3 regions of the Kitasatospora sp. NPDC051853 genome follow, and region 3 is predicted to be linked to each of the others. Evidence: riboswitches for the same ligand, from Rfam matches in the RefSeq annotation. Region 3 holds a riboswitch; each other region holds the start of a gene.
What was found. Region 3 has a riboswitch for cyclic di-AMP ahead of ACIA8O_RS06060 (NlpC/P60 family protein). Riboswitches for the same ligand answer to the same signal wherever they lie in the genome.

Region 1 (4,102 bases), on a different contig from region 3:
CCGGACCGCCTCCCCGTTCCGGGTGACGATCACGCTGCCCGCCGGTTTCACCTTCGAGAGCCCGACCTTCCCGGCGGACTGCCGGGCCACGGCCGGCCACCACGTCCTGACCTGCACCTTCCCGGCCGGGCTGGCCCCGCTCCGGACCGCCACCGCGATCGCCCCGGTCCGGGTGGACGCGGACCTGCCCCCCGGCACGCAGGCCGAGGGGCAGGTCAGGGTGTACAGCGCGGACGACACGGACGGCACGAACAACTCCACGCCGTTCACGCTGTCCGTGAGCTGACTCAGCGGTAGACCCGCACCCAGTCCGCGGCGAAGTCGATCGGCGCGGTGCCGGACGGCCCCGGGTGGTACTTCCCGGCACCCACCGAGAGGTTGAGGATCAGGTAGGCGGACCAGCTGGACCCGACGCCCTGGTTGTCGGAGAAGACCTTGACGCCGTTCACGTACCAGTCGACGGAGTTCGCGCCGTAGTACGTGCCGATGGTGACCCACTTGTCGTGGCCGACGGCCGAGGCGTCGGTGTGGTACTTCTGGCCGGACCTGACGTGGTTGGTCAGCTCCAGCAGCGCGGCGTTGTCCGGGTGGTACTCGAAGGTGTCGATCTCCCCGTTGCCGTCCTTCCAGGTCCACAGCGCCGGCCAGGCACCCGCCTCGGAGGGCAGCTTGACCCGGGCCTCGGCGTAGTCGCCGGTGCGCACCTGGAAGCCCTGCGAGGAGTACTCGGTGGTGAGCAGCCCGGTGTCCCAGGCCTGCCTGCCGTTCTCCAGGGTGTGCGCGGAGGGCTTGGCGGTGAAGGTGGCCACACCGTTCGCGACCGAGACGCCGGACGGGTTCAGCCAGTCCAGCTTGTTGTCGTCGGGGTTGTGGTTGCCGTAACGGTAGCTGCTGCTGCGGTCGTTGACCCACTTGCTGCCGAGCGCGACGGGCGCGTCGAACTCCTCCGACCAGGTCAGCGCCTTGCCCGGCACGGGCGAACCACCCGGCGCCGGGGTCGGCGTGGGGGTGGGCGTCGGGGTCGGCGTGGGCGTCGGGGTCGGCGTCGGGGTCGGCGTGGGAGTGGGGGTGGGCGTCGGCGTGGGGGTCGGGGTCACCGAGCCACCGCCGACGGTCAGCTGACGGGACGGCAGGTTGTGCCAGCCCCCGTTCTGGTCCTGCCAGAAGCCGAACTGGGTGTACGTCCCGGCCGGCAGTGCCCGGGCACCGCTGGTGAAGGTCACCCCGCCCGGGCAGATCCGCACGTTGCTCGCGTTGCCGGGGAAGTCGAGGTTGCGGCCGGCGGCGTCCCGGACGCCGACGCCGAGGGTCTTGGCGGTGAAGCAGTAACCCGAGTGCACGGTCAGGCTGGCCCGGGCGGCGACGTCGGCCGACATCGCGGTCGGGCTGAGCCGGTCCTGGGTGACGTAGGTGACGGCCTCGGCCTGGCCGGCCAACGGGGCGGCGGCGATCAGCGGGACGGCCACCAGGGCGGCCGCGCCGAGGCGTGCCGGAGTGACGGAGATGCGCATGGGCAGGAGTCCTCTTCCGACGCCTGCGAGGTGAGCTGTCGGGTTCGGGCGTGAGGAAACGCCCGGCCGCCCGTGAGCGGCTTCACCCCGAGTGCCCCTGCGCCGAGTGGGCGGGCAGGGGTCACGTACTGACCTGGTTCCCCCGCTCCTGCCCGTACTCGATGTGGTCGAGTGACCGTCGACGGGCAGGCAGGACTCGGCGCCCCGCCGACGGGTGTCCGCAGCTACACGAACTCCATGCAGGCTAGGCAGCTCCCCCGCCCCGCGACAACGAGACCTCCCTCACACGCCCCTCGGACATGCGGAAGGGTTGCCCGCCGATCGTTCGGCGGGCAACCCTTCCGTACTCGTGGCCGGACGATCAGTCGGCCAGCAGTCGGGCGATCCCCCCGATCGTGGGGGACAGCTCCGGCCGGTCGATCCCTGCTCCCTCCAGATGGATCAGGATCCGAGGGCCGGGCGCGTTCACGGACCGTCCGGCCGTGAACGCGTCGACGCACGCCGCGAGGATCCGGTGCGTCCGGACCTCGGCCTCCGCTGCCGCGAGGTGCCGTGCCGGTTCCTCCCACGGAACGACCGGCGTGGCGATGACGACCGGCGGAGCACCGTCACCCCGGTGGTTGACCAGGAGCTGTGCCGAACCGGGTATCGGTACTCCCCCGTAACGCTCGTGCGCCAGCGGGGAACTGAGGATCACGGCGTCGCAGTCGAAGCCGGTATCGGCCACCGAACCCACCCTGAAGTCCAGCCCCGCCCGATCGCCGAGCGCCTCACGGCAGACCTCGACCGTGTGCGTGCCCGCGGCCGCGACGACGTACTCCATCAGCACTCCGGAAGGGTCGGTATGTCGATGCTCATGCTCGTCATGATCGCAGGGCGGCGGACCAGCCCCAGTTCGTCGTTGTTCAGCGCCGCACCGCCGTCGACGGTCAGTTCGGTGAACCGGCTGTCGTCGGGGGTGCAGATCGCCCGCTCCACATCCTGCGCGTACAGAGCACGAACAGTGGGGGGAATTCCGGCGGGATCGCTTTTCAGCCGAGCCAGGCGGCGACCTGGGTGGCGGCGGCCGGGGCCCAGCCGAGTTCGAGGTGGTTCAGGTCGGTGAACAGTTTCGTGCCGCCGACCGTTCGGATGCCGGTGGTGTCCAGGGCGCTGGCGGTGAGGACGATGCCGTCGCTCGGGCCGCGGTTCTCGTTGAGCAGGCCGGGGAGGTCGGCGGAGCCGCCGGCCAGCAGGTAGGCGGGGACGGCGGCGGGGGTGCCCGCGGCGTGCAGCGGGGCGATCAGCGAGCCCGCGTCGATCGCGGCCTGGATGCCCTGGCCGGAGGTGTAGTAGCCCTGGCCGCCGTAGTAGGTGGTCCACCAGTCCTGGGTGAGCTGGTCCACGCCGTACCTCCCGTCCCAGCGGGCGAGCAGTTGGCGCTGGCCGGGGAAGCAGTCGGAGCCGTTGACCGGCAGCACGCCCAGGCAGGGCTGGGAGGTGTAGGTGCCGTAGCAGGTCATCCAGAGGTGCGGGGAGGGCGCGTTGGCCGTGCCGCCGCAGGCGGGCCAGGTGGCCAGCGAGAAGCTCCAGCCGTGCGCGTAGACGTAGTCGAGGCCGCCGTTCGGACCGCCGAGGGTGACCAGGCGGCGGACGTCGCCGGGGTAGGCCCGCCCCCAGGACGGCCGGACCGAGGAGACCCAACTCCGGGCCGCCACCTCGCCCTTGCTCCAGGACACCAGGTCGACCTGCGCCACCCCGAGGCGGTCCCGGATCACCGCGATCGCGTCGCCGACGGCCTGTGCCTGCATCAGGTTGTCACCGTGCTTGTGGGCGAAGCCGATCGCGAAGACCCGGTGGCCGGCGGCGGCCAGCTGCTGCGCCAGGCCGGTCGAAGGACAGCTCGCCGCACCGCAGTTGCCGCTCTCGGCGGGGTTCGCCCAGGCCCGGTCCGCGTTGTCGTTGGCCCCGTGCACCAGCAGCACGGCGGACTTGGCGCCGCCGTCCCAGCCGGAGGCGGAGTAGAGCAGGAAGCGGGCCGAGGAGGGGCGCTTCACCCCGCCGAAGTACGTGACCCGGGCGCCGTCCTGGTCACCGCGGCCGTCGGCGGGGAACTGCTCGGCGCGGAAGCCGGTGGTGGTGTCGTACCAACGCTCCACCTTGGCCCAGCCGTTGCCGGGGGCGGTGTACGTCGCCTCCAGTCTCAGGTACGCGGGGGTCGCGGCGACCGCCGGACCGAGTCCCAGCGCCAGTGCGGCGCAGCTGAGCAGCAGGACGAGGACACGTCTCACGGCGGTCTCCAGCGGGTGGGGGGAATGCGGCCCGGCCACCGTAGGGCCGACCGTACCGCGCCCCCATGTGACGGTCACACATCCGGCACGTCCGCCGCATGGCGTCAATCCACAAGTAACCTGCGTTCATGGGGAGTTACTTGCGAGTGAAGTGTTTCCACAGCGCTTCCTCCGGGACCTGACAAGCCCTCAGACTGAAGGACATGCGAATCACTCTACGCGCGTTGAAGACCCGTGCCGCCTCCGTCGCCGCCGTCGGTCTGCTCACCCTCGCCCCCACCGCCGTGTTCGCCACCGACGCCTCCGCCGCCGTCAGCGGGA
Region 2 (4,102 bases), on a different contig from region 3:
GGGCCGGGCCACTCGTCGTCGAGGAGGGAGTACTGGTCGGAGTCGCACCAGCGGCCGCCGACCCTCAGGTCGCGGCGGATGCGGCCCTCCAGGCGGAAGCCGGCCCGCAGGAGCAGCCGGGCGGAGGCGGTGTTGGCGGGATCGACCCGGGCGGCCAGGCGGGCGAGGCCGAGGGTGTCGAAGGCCAGGGCGCAGAGCAGGTCGGTGACCTCGCCGCCGTGGCCGCGGCCCCAGGTGTCGCGGCGCAGCGCGTAGCCGATCGAGGCGGCGTGGGCGGACTCGACGGTGAGGACGGCGCTGCCGATCAGCGGGGCGCTCTCCGGTGGGCCGTCGGCGTGGCGGGTGACGGCCAGTCGGTAGCCGGTGCGGGGGTGTTCCTCGGCGAGGTCGAGGGCGAGCCCGAGCTGGTCGGCACAGGTGTCGAGGTCGGCCGGTTCGAAGGCGAGGTACCGAACGGTCTCGGGGTCGCCGTAGACGGCGTGCAGGGCGGCCGCCTCCTCGGGCGTGCCGTGCAGTTCGCGCAGCGCGAGCCGGGGGCCGGTGAGCCGGACGGGGTCCATGGAGCACGACCCTACGCGGACGGCGTCCCGGCGTCCCGACGGTCCGTCACCGGATACCGTACGAGGGTGAACCACGAGGACCTCCTGCTCAGCCCCCGCACCCGCGCCGACGACCTGCTCGACTGGGCCGCCGAAGAGGGGCGGCCGCCGGTGCCGGAGCCCGCGCTGCGCACCGTGCTCACCCTGCTGGAGCTGGGCGACGGCCGGATGCACGACGGCTTCCCGGAGCTGACCTCCGCGGTGCTGGAGCAGCTGCTCTACGAGCGGCTCTACCTGTACGTCCAGCCGGAGTCCGAGCCGGAGGCGTACGGCAGGGCGGTGGAGCTGCTGATCGACCACCAGCGGGCCACCAAGCGGCTGAACGCCAAGCGGCAGGAGAAGCTGCACGCGGAGGCGGAGTGGCAGGGCGAGCTGCTCTGCGGGCTGCTGCGCCAGCCGCACCTGGTGACCTGGCCCCGGCTGTACGCGCTGCTGCTGCGGGCGGACGGGGTGGACACGGCGGACGAGGGCGCGGTGCGGGGCTGGCTGGACGGGTTCCGGGAGCTGACGCCGGATCAGCGGGCCGAGGCGTTCGGGGCCCTGGCCGGGCTGGACGAGGTGGACTCGGACGGCGGCTGGGGGCCGACCCGGGTGATCTCGGTCGGGATGGCGACGGACGGGGCGCGGATGCTGCTGGAGAACCGGCTGATGCAGCGCTCCTACCGGAACCTGGCGGGGCTGAACGCGCTCGGGCTGCCGATGCCGGAGGAGCTCTCGGGGGACTTCGACGCCTTCGAGGCGGCGGTGGCCGAGGAGGCGCTGCGGCTGTGCGGCGAGTGGACGGTGCCGGGGCTGGCGGCGCTGCTGGTGCACGAGTACCCGGACCTGGCGCCGGAGCCGGGGCACGAGGAGATCGACGCCTACCTGGCGGCCCAGGGGTACGAGGCGGAGGAGCAGGACTGACGGACCGGGCCCGCGGCCGGGGAGGCGGCGGGCCCGACGGGGTGTCAGGGGTTGAGGCCGTGGGCCTGGAGCCAGGTCAGGGGGTCGACCGGGGTGGCGCCGGCGGGGCGGACCTCCAGGTGGAGGTGGGGGCCGGTGACGTTGCCGGTGGCGCCGACCTTGCCGAGCACGGTGCCGGGGGCGACCTGGCCGGAGGCGACGGTGATCGAGGAGAGGTGGCAGTACCAGAGCTCGGTGCCGTCGGGGAGGGTCTGGATCACCCGGTAGCCGTAGGCGCCGGACCAGCCGGCCGAGCTGACGGTGCCTCCGGTGACGGCGGCCACGGGGGTGCCGGTGGCGGCGGCGAAGTCCAGGCCGGTGTGCAGGTGGGACCAGTAGGAGCCGGACTGCCCGTAGTGCGCGGTCAGCTGGTAGCCGCTGGTGGGGAGGGTGAAGGCGCCCTGCGCGGCCTGCTCCGCGGCGGCCTCGGCGGCGGCCTGCTCCTGGGCCTGGGCGGTGCGCTTGGCCTCGGCCTCCTGGGCAGCGGCCAGCCGGGCGGTCTCCTCGGCGGAGGTGCGCTGGCCGTCGGCCTGCTGCTGGATGCGGGCGGCGAGGGCCAGCCCGGGGTCGGCGGAGAGCGGGCGCTCCCCGGCGGTGCGGTCCGCGTCGGCCTGGTCGGCGGCGGCGACGGCGGGCGGGGTGGCGGGAGCGGCGGCGGCCGGGGCGGCCGCGGCGAAGCCGGTGGCGCCGAGCGAGGCGGCCATCGCGGTGACGCCGAGCAGCGGGCCGGAGGAGCGGGTCTGACGGGGCATCCGGTGCCGGGCGGCCTCCTGCGGGAGGGGGTGGTCGAGCAGCTGGGTGGTGCCGCTGCCGTCCTGCCGGGGGTGTGCCTGGGTGTGCGTCGACGCCACGGAGGCGCGCTCCTTTCCTTCCTTCGCGCCTACCGGGTTAGCTGACGGGTTCGGAGCAGGAAGGTCTCCTACGGCCGGGTGGGGCCCGGCCGATTCACCCCAAGGAACGTGGTTCCCCGGCTCCCTGGCCCGCCCGTGGGAGGGCCGTGGGATTAGGCGACGGCGCACGGTGCCGTTCGGGTACGGCGTTGCCGACCGCGCTGCGTTATCAAACGTTAATCCTAGGAGCCCATGATTCCAAGCGGCTTGAGTGGTGCAGTCCATCTCTTTCTGACGCGCCGTGACCCGGGCCCGCCGGGCCGGGTACTCAGCCCGCCGCACGGGCCCGGGTTGAGCACCCGTACTCAGGTGGGGGGCAAGGGAGTTGGCCATCCTGGGAGCATGACCGCAGCCACCCAGCCCCGGACCACCAACGCCTACTACGCCCAGGCCGTGCTCTCCTTCGCGCTGGCCACCGCCGCCCTCGCCCTCGGGGTGCTCTACCTGCCGGTGAACGCCTGGATGCGGGCATTCCTCGCGGTCGGCCTGCTCTGGGAGATCACCTCGGCATTCACCCTCGCCAAGGTGATCCGGGACCGCCAGGAGGAGGGGGAGATCACCACCCGGGTCGACCAGGCGCGACTGGAGAAGCTCCTGGCCGAGCACGACCCGTTCCGGGTGGACGCCCCCTGACCCCCTCCTGAGCCGCCGTCAGCCCTTGGCGCGCTTGGCCGCGAAGGTCTCGCCGGCCGAGGACCAGTTCTCGGCCGGGATCTCCTCGATCGCCACCCAGATGTTCTCCGGGCTCACGCCGGTGATCCGGGCGTAGGTCGCGGTGAGCTCGCGGGCGATCTCGGCCCGCTGCCCCTCGCTCCGGCCGGACAGCTGCTTGACGTTGATGAACGGCATGACGCCCCTTCCGCGTTCGGACTCCTGCGCTCCGCACGCTAGCACCGCCGCACCCATTGACGGCTAAGGCTATTAGCCTTAGCTTTGAGGCATGGCGACGCAGACGCACCCCGAGACCCGGTACCTCGACCTCCCCGGCGGCCGGCTGGCCTACGACGACACCCCCGGCACCGGCCTGCCGGTGGTCCTGCTCCCCGGCATGCTCGACTCCCGCACCGTCTACCGGTACCTGCGCCCGCTGCTGGCCGCCGCCGGGCACCGGGTGATCACCCTGGACCTGCGCGGCTTCGGCGAGTCCTCGATCGACTGGGACGACTACTCCCCCGCCGCCCTGGCCGGCGACGTGCTGGCCCTGCTCGACCACCTCGGCGTCGAGCGCGCCGCGCTGGCCGGGAACTCCTACACCGGGGCCACCGTGGTCAGGGCCGCCGCCGAGGCGCCCGGGCGGATCGCCGGGATCGCCCTGATCGACGCCATCATCGAGAACCTGCCGCCGACCGCCGCCCAGCGCGCCCTGCTCAAGGTGCTCGGCCTGGCCGTGGTGCACCTCCCCGCCGTCTGGGGCCTCTACCTGGACAAGGCCTACCCGGGCGCCAGGCCCGCCGACTTCGCCGCGTACAAGGCCGCCTCGGTCGCCGCCCTGCGCACCCCCGGCCGCAAGCGGGCCACCCGGGGCTACGTCGCCGGCGACCCCTCCCCCGCGGGCTGGACGGCGGAGGTGCGCTGCCCCGCCCTGGTCCTGATGGGCAGCCGGGACCCGGACTTCCCGGCCCCGGAGGTGGTGGCCGACCGGCAGGCGGCCGCGCTGACGGCCCGTAAGGT
Region 3 (4,102 bases):
TGCCTACGCGGCCCCCGCGAAGCCGACCAAGGACGAGGTCAAGGCGCAGGTCGACAAGCTCTACGAAGAGGGCGAGCAGGCCGCCGAGCGCTACAACGGCGCCAAGGAGCGGGCCGACCAGCTGCACAAGCAGGCCGACCAGCTGCAGGACCAGGTGGCCCGCGGCCAGGAGCAGATGACCCAGCTGCAGACCGGCCTGGCCGCCGTGGCGGCGGAGGAGTACCGCAACGGCGGCGTCGACCCGTCGGTGGCGCTGATGCTCGCCTCCGACCCGGACGGCTACCTGAGCAAGGCGTCCAGCGCCGACCAGGTCAACCAGACCCAGGCGCAGACCCTGCGCTCGCTCCAGGAGCAGCAGCGTCGGCTGGACCAGCAGAAGGCCGAGGCCGCCTCGGTGCTGGCCGAGCTGGACCGCAACACCAAGGCGCTGAACGACTCCAAGGTCGAGGTCCAGCGCAAGCTGCAGGAGGCCAAGGACCTCCTCAACCAGCTGAGCGCCGCCGACCGCGCCGCCATCACCACCGGCGACCGCTCCTCCCGCGGCGCCACCCGGGTGGACCCGAGCACCCTGCCGCAGGCCGCCGGCTACGCGGGCGTGGCGATGAACGCCGCGCTCAGCAAGCAGGGCCGCGCGTACGTCTGGGGCGCCACCGGCCCGAACAACTTCGACTGCTCCGGCCTGATGGTCTGGGCCTACGCGCAGGCCGGCGTCTCGCTGCCGCGCACCTCGCAGTCGCAGGCCACCGTCGGCACCAACGTCGGCAAGGACGTCGCCAACGCGCAGCCGGGCGACCTGATCATCTATCACAGCGACGCCCACCACGTCGGCATGTACATCGGCAACGGCATGATGGTGCACGCGCCGCGCACCGGTGACGTGGTCAAGGTGGCCCGCGCCGACGTGATGCCGATCAAGACCATCCGCCGCGTCTGACGCTCGCTCAGCCGAGCACGGCATAACGGACATCTGGTGCGCCACGGGGCAACTGACGCCGCGTGACACGCCCGGGCCCGCCGGAATCCCGCTGTGATGTGGGACACCTCCGGCGGGCCCTCCGTCGTCCCGGGGCGGCCAAATGTCGGCGCACCGTGCATTCGTGATCACGCTCGGTCGCAATCACAAATGCACTTGGACTTTCTTCCGCCTTTTTTCTTACAAGGATTTGAACCGATCACGGTTGGGTTACTAGGGTCCTTGTCGAACCACCGCACTGTCGATCGTCCAGCCTGGACGGCGGCGGTGGTTACCGCCGAGTTCGAGACGCAGCGGGGCAGGGACAGTTGACTGCCCGACAGGGGAACCCCGAGGGGTGGCTGCCGATCGGAGCCGGGGAACCACGTTCCTCGGGGTGAATCGGCGTCAGGCCGGCCGGGCCGTCGCGAGACGGTGCGGGGGTGAGACGTCGTAGGGCTACCTTCCAGCCCGAACCCGTCAGCTCACCCGGTAGGCGGACGTAGGAAGAAGGAGTCCGCCTTCGTGGCGTCCCATCGTCGTCCCAAGCCTGCCAGTCGTACCCGCGTCTCGATCATGACGGCCGCCGCGGCCGCCGCCGTGGTCCTCTCCAGCCAGACCGGAGCGCACGCCGACCCGCAGCCCTCCAAGGACGAGGTCAAGAGCCAGATCGACCAGCTCAACGAGCAGGCCGAGGTCACGACCGAGCAGTACAACGCGAACACCGAGAAGCAGCAGGCCCTGCAGACCCAGGTCGGCCACCTCCAGGACGAGGTGGCGCGCGGCCAGGAGCAGGTGAACGCGCTCCAGGCGAGCCTCGGTGAGATCGCCGCCGAGCAGTACCGCAGCGGTGGGATATCGCCGACCGTGCAGCTGATGCTCTCCAGCAGCCCGGACGCCTTCCTCGGCCAGGCCGGCGCCATCAACCAGGTCGGCGTCTCGCAGGCCGACGCGCTGAAGCAGCTGAAGACCGAGCAGGACAAGCTCGACCGTCAGAAGGCCGAGACCGAGGGCAAGCTGGCCGATCTGGAGAAGACCAGCCAGCAGCTGAAGGCCCAGAAGGAAGACGTCCAAGGCAAGCTGGCGAAGGCCCAGGCCCTCTTCGACTCGCTGGACGCGGCCGAGAAGCAGAAGATCCGCGAGGCCGAGGAGAAGGCCGCCGCCGAGGCGACCGCCAAGGCCGCCGCCGCGAAGGCCTCCAAGCCGCAGTCCTCCGCCCCCGCCGGTGGCGGCGACGCGCGGGCCTCCCGCTCGGAGAGCCGCACCGACCTCAGCAGCGTCCCGGCCGGCTCCTACGCCGCGACCGTGATCGCCGCCGCCGAGGCGCAGATCGGCAAGCCCTACGGCTGGGGCGCCACCGGCCCGAGCGCCTTCGACTGCTCCGGCCTGATGGTCTGGGCGTTCAACAAGGCCGGCATCTCGCTGCCGCGCACCTCGCAGTCGCAGGCCGGCGCCGGCACCAACATCGGCACCAACATCGCCGACGCCAAGCCCGGCGACCTGATCATCTACTACGGCGACCGCCACCACGTCGGTCTCTACGTCGGCGGCGGCCAGATCGTGCACGCCCCGCGCACCGGCACCCTGGTCCGGCACGAGTCCGCCACGGTGATGCCGATCAACGCGATCGTCCGGGTCTGACCCACCCGAACGTCCTACACGCCGCAGGCCCGGCCCCGTGCCGGGCCTGCGGCGTTTCCCGACGGTGGATCAGCTGTCCGATTAGTGGTCAAATATTCGTCCCTGTAGGGGTTTGGACTAGATCGCCGCGACTCGCTAACGTCTGCCCCCGGACCTCCGTCAGGACGCCCGCCCGTCCGGGCGGCGGCGGTGGCCCGGCCGCAGCCCTTAGGAGCCGCCGCCGTGTCTCGTTCCCCCCTGCCGGCCGCCCGCCGGCTGACCCGGGCGCTGGTGCTGACCGCCGCCGCCACCACGGTGCTCGGCGTCGCGGCGGCCGGGGGCGCGGCCGCCGCCCCCGGTGCCCCGGCCGAGCCGACCTCCCGCAAGGACGTCAAGGCCCAGGTCGACCAGATCTACCAGGAGACCGAGCAGGCCTCCGAGCGCGCCAACGCCGCCCAGGAGCAGCAGCGCGTCCTCCAGGCCGAGACCGGCGCCCTCCAGGACCAGGTGGCCGCCGCCCAGGAGGAGCTCAACCGGCTGCGCTCCGACCTCGGTTCGGTGGCCGCCGCCCAGTACCGGGCCGGGGGCATCGACCCGGCGGTCCAGCTGATGCTGGACTCCGACCCGGCCGGCTACCTCTACCGGGCCCGCACCCTGGACCAGGTGAGCGAACGGCAGAACGACACCCTGCGCCAGGTGATCGACCGTCAGCGCCGCCTGGACCAGCGCCGCGCCGAGACCTCCGCCAAGCTGGCCGAGCTGGAGTCGGTGCGGCGCACCCTGGCGGAGAGCAAGCAGGAGATCCGCCAGCGCCTGGCCAAGGCCCAGCGGCTGCTCAACAGCCTGGGCACGGCCGAACGGGCCCGGCTCCAGGCCGACGACGCCCGGGACGCCGAGCGCCGCGCCGCCCGCGGCGGCGAGCGGGTCGACCTCGGCAACCTCCCGGCCGCCTCCGACCGGGCCGCCGCCGCGCTGGCCGCCGCCGCGAGCAAGATCGGCTCGCCCTACGTCTACGGATCGACCGGCCCCCGCACCTTCGACTGCTCGGGTCTGATGTACTGGAGCTGGCGGCAGGCCGGAGTGACCCTGCCGCGGACCTCGCAGCAGCAAGCCAACGCGGGCCGGCGGATCAGCCTGGCCGACGCCCGCCCGGGAGACCTGGTGATCTTCTACAGGGACATGCACCACGTCGGCATGTACGCCGGCGGCGGTGTCGTGGTGCACGCGCCCTACCCCGGCGCCCGGGTGCGCTACGAGAGCGTCAACGCGATGCCCGTCACCGGAGTCGTCCGGGTATGAGACCGACCGGTGGCCGGAGCGCGTCCGGCTCCGCCCCGCCGCTCTCCCGCCGTGCCGCGCTGCTGCTGGCCGCCGCCGGTCTGGTGCAGCTCTCCCCGCCCCGGGGCCGGACGGGCGTCCCGGTGCTCACCGGGCCGACGGCCGCCGCCACCGTGCCCGCCGTCCGGCCGGAGCTGGAGGAGCTGCTGGCCGGCCGTGCCCGGGCACTGCTGCGCCGGGACGCCGCCGCGC

Region 1: another riboswitch for cyclic di-AMP. It lies ahead of ACIA8O_RS14725 (hypothetical protein); the one in region 3 lies ahead of ACIA8O_RS06060 (NlpC/P60 family protein).
Region 2: another riboswitch for cyclic di-AMP. It lies ahead of ACIA8O_RS09150 (M23 family metallopeptidase); the one in region 3 lies ahead of ACIA8O_RS06060 (NlpC/P60 family protein).

What each region holds. Positions count from the first base shown of each region.
Region 1 is NZ_JBITBY010000004.1:533,499-537,600, reverse strand. It holds gene ACIA8O_RS14730 (hypothetical protein) at 1-286, shown strand, start outside; gene ACIA8O_RS14725 (hypothetical protein) at 288-1,511, opposite strand; cyclic di-AMP (ydaO/yuaA leader) riboswitch at 1,518-1,685, opposite strand; gene ACIA8O_RS14720 (hypothetical protein) at 1,873-2,334, opposite strand; gene ACIA8O_RS14715 (hypothetical protein) at 2,334-2,489, opposite strand; gene ACIA8O_RS14710 (esterase/lipase family protein) at 2,543-3,781, opposite strand; gene ACIA8O_RS14705 (ribonuclease domain-containing protein) at 3,985-4,102, shown strand, end outside.
Region 2 is NZ_JBITBY010000003.1:21,734-25,835, forward strand. It holds gene ACIA8O_RS09140 (GNAT family N-acetyltransferase) at 1-560, opposite strand, end outside; gene ACIA8O_RS09145 (hypothetical protein) at 627-1,502, shown strand; gene ACIA8O_RS09150 (M23 family metallopeptidase) at 1,547-2,392, opposite strand; cyclic di-AMP (ydaO/yuaA leader) riboswitch at 2,405-2,561, opposite strand; gene ACIA8O_RS09155 (YiaA/YiaB family inner membrane protein) at 2,774-3,064, shown strand; gene ACIA8O_RS09160 (4-oxalocrotonate tautomerase family protein) at 3,083-3,280, opposite strand; gene ACIA8O_RS09165 (alpha/beta fold hydrolase) at 3,372-4,102, shown strand, end outside.
Region 3 is NZ_JBITBY010000002.1:279,298-283,399, reverse strand. It holds gene ACIA8O_RS06065 (NlpC/P60 family protein) at 1-934, shown strand, start outside; cyclic di-AMP (ydaO/yuaA leader) riboswitch at 1,306-1,467, shown strand; gene ACIA8O_RS06060 (NlpC/P60 family protein) at 1,529-2,593, shown strand; gene ACIA8O_RS06055 (NlpC/P60 family protein) at 2,816-3,871, shown strand; gene ACIA8O_RS06050 (hypothetical protein) at 3,868-4,102, shown strand, end outside.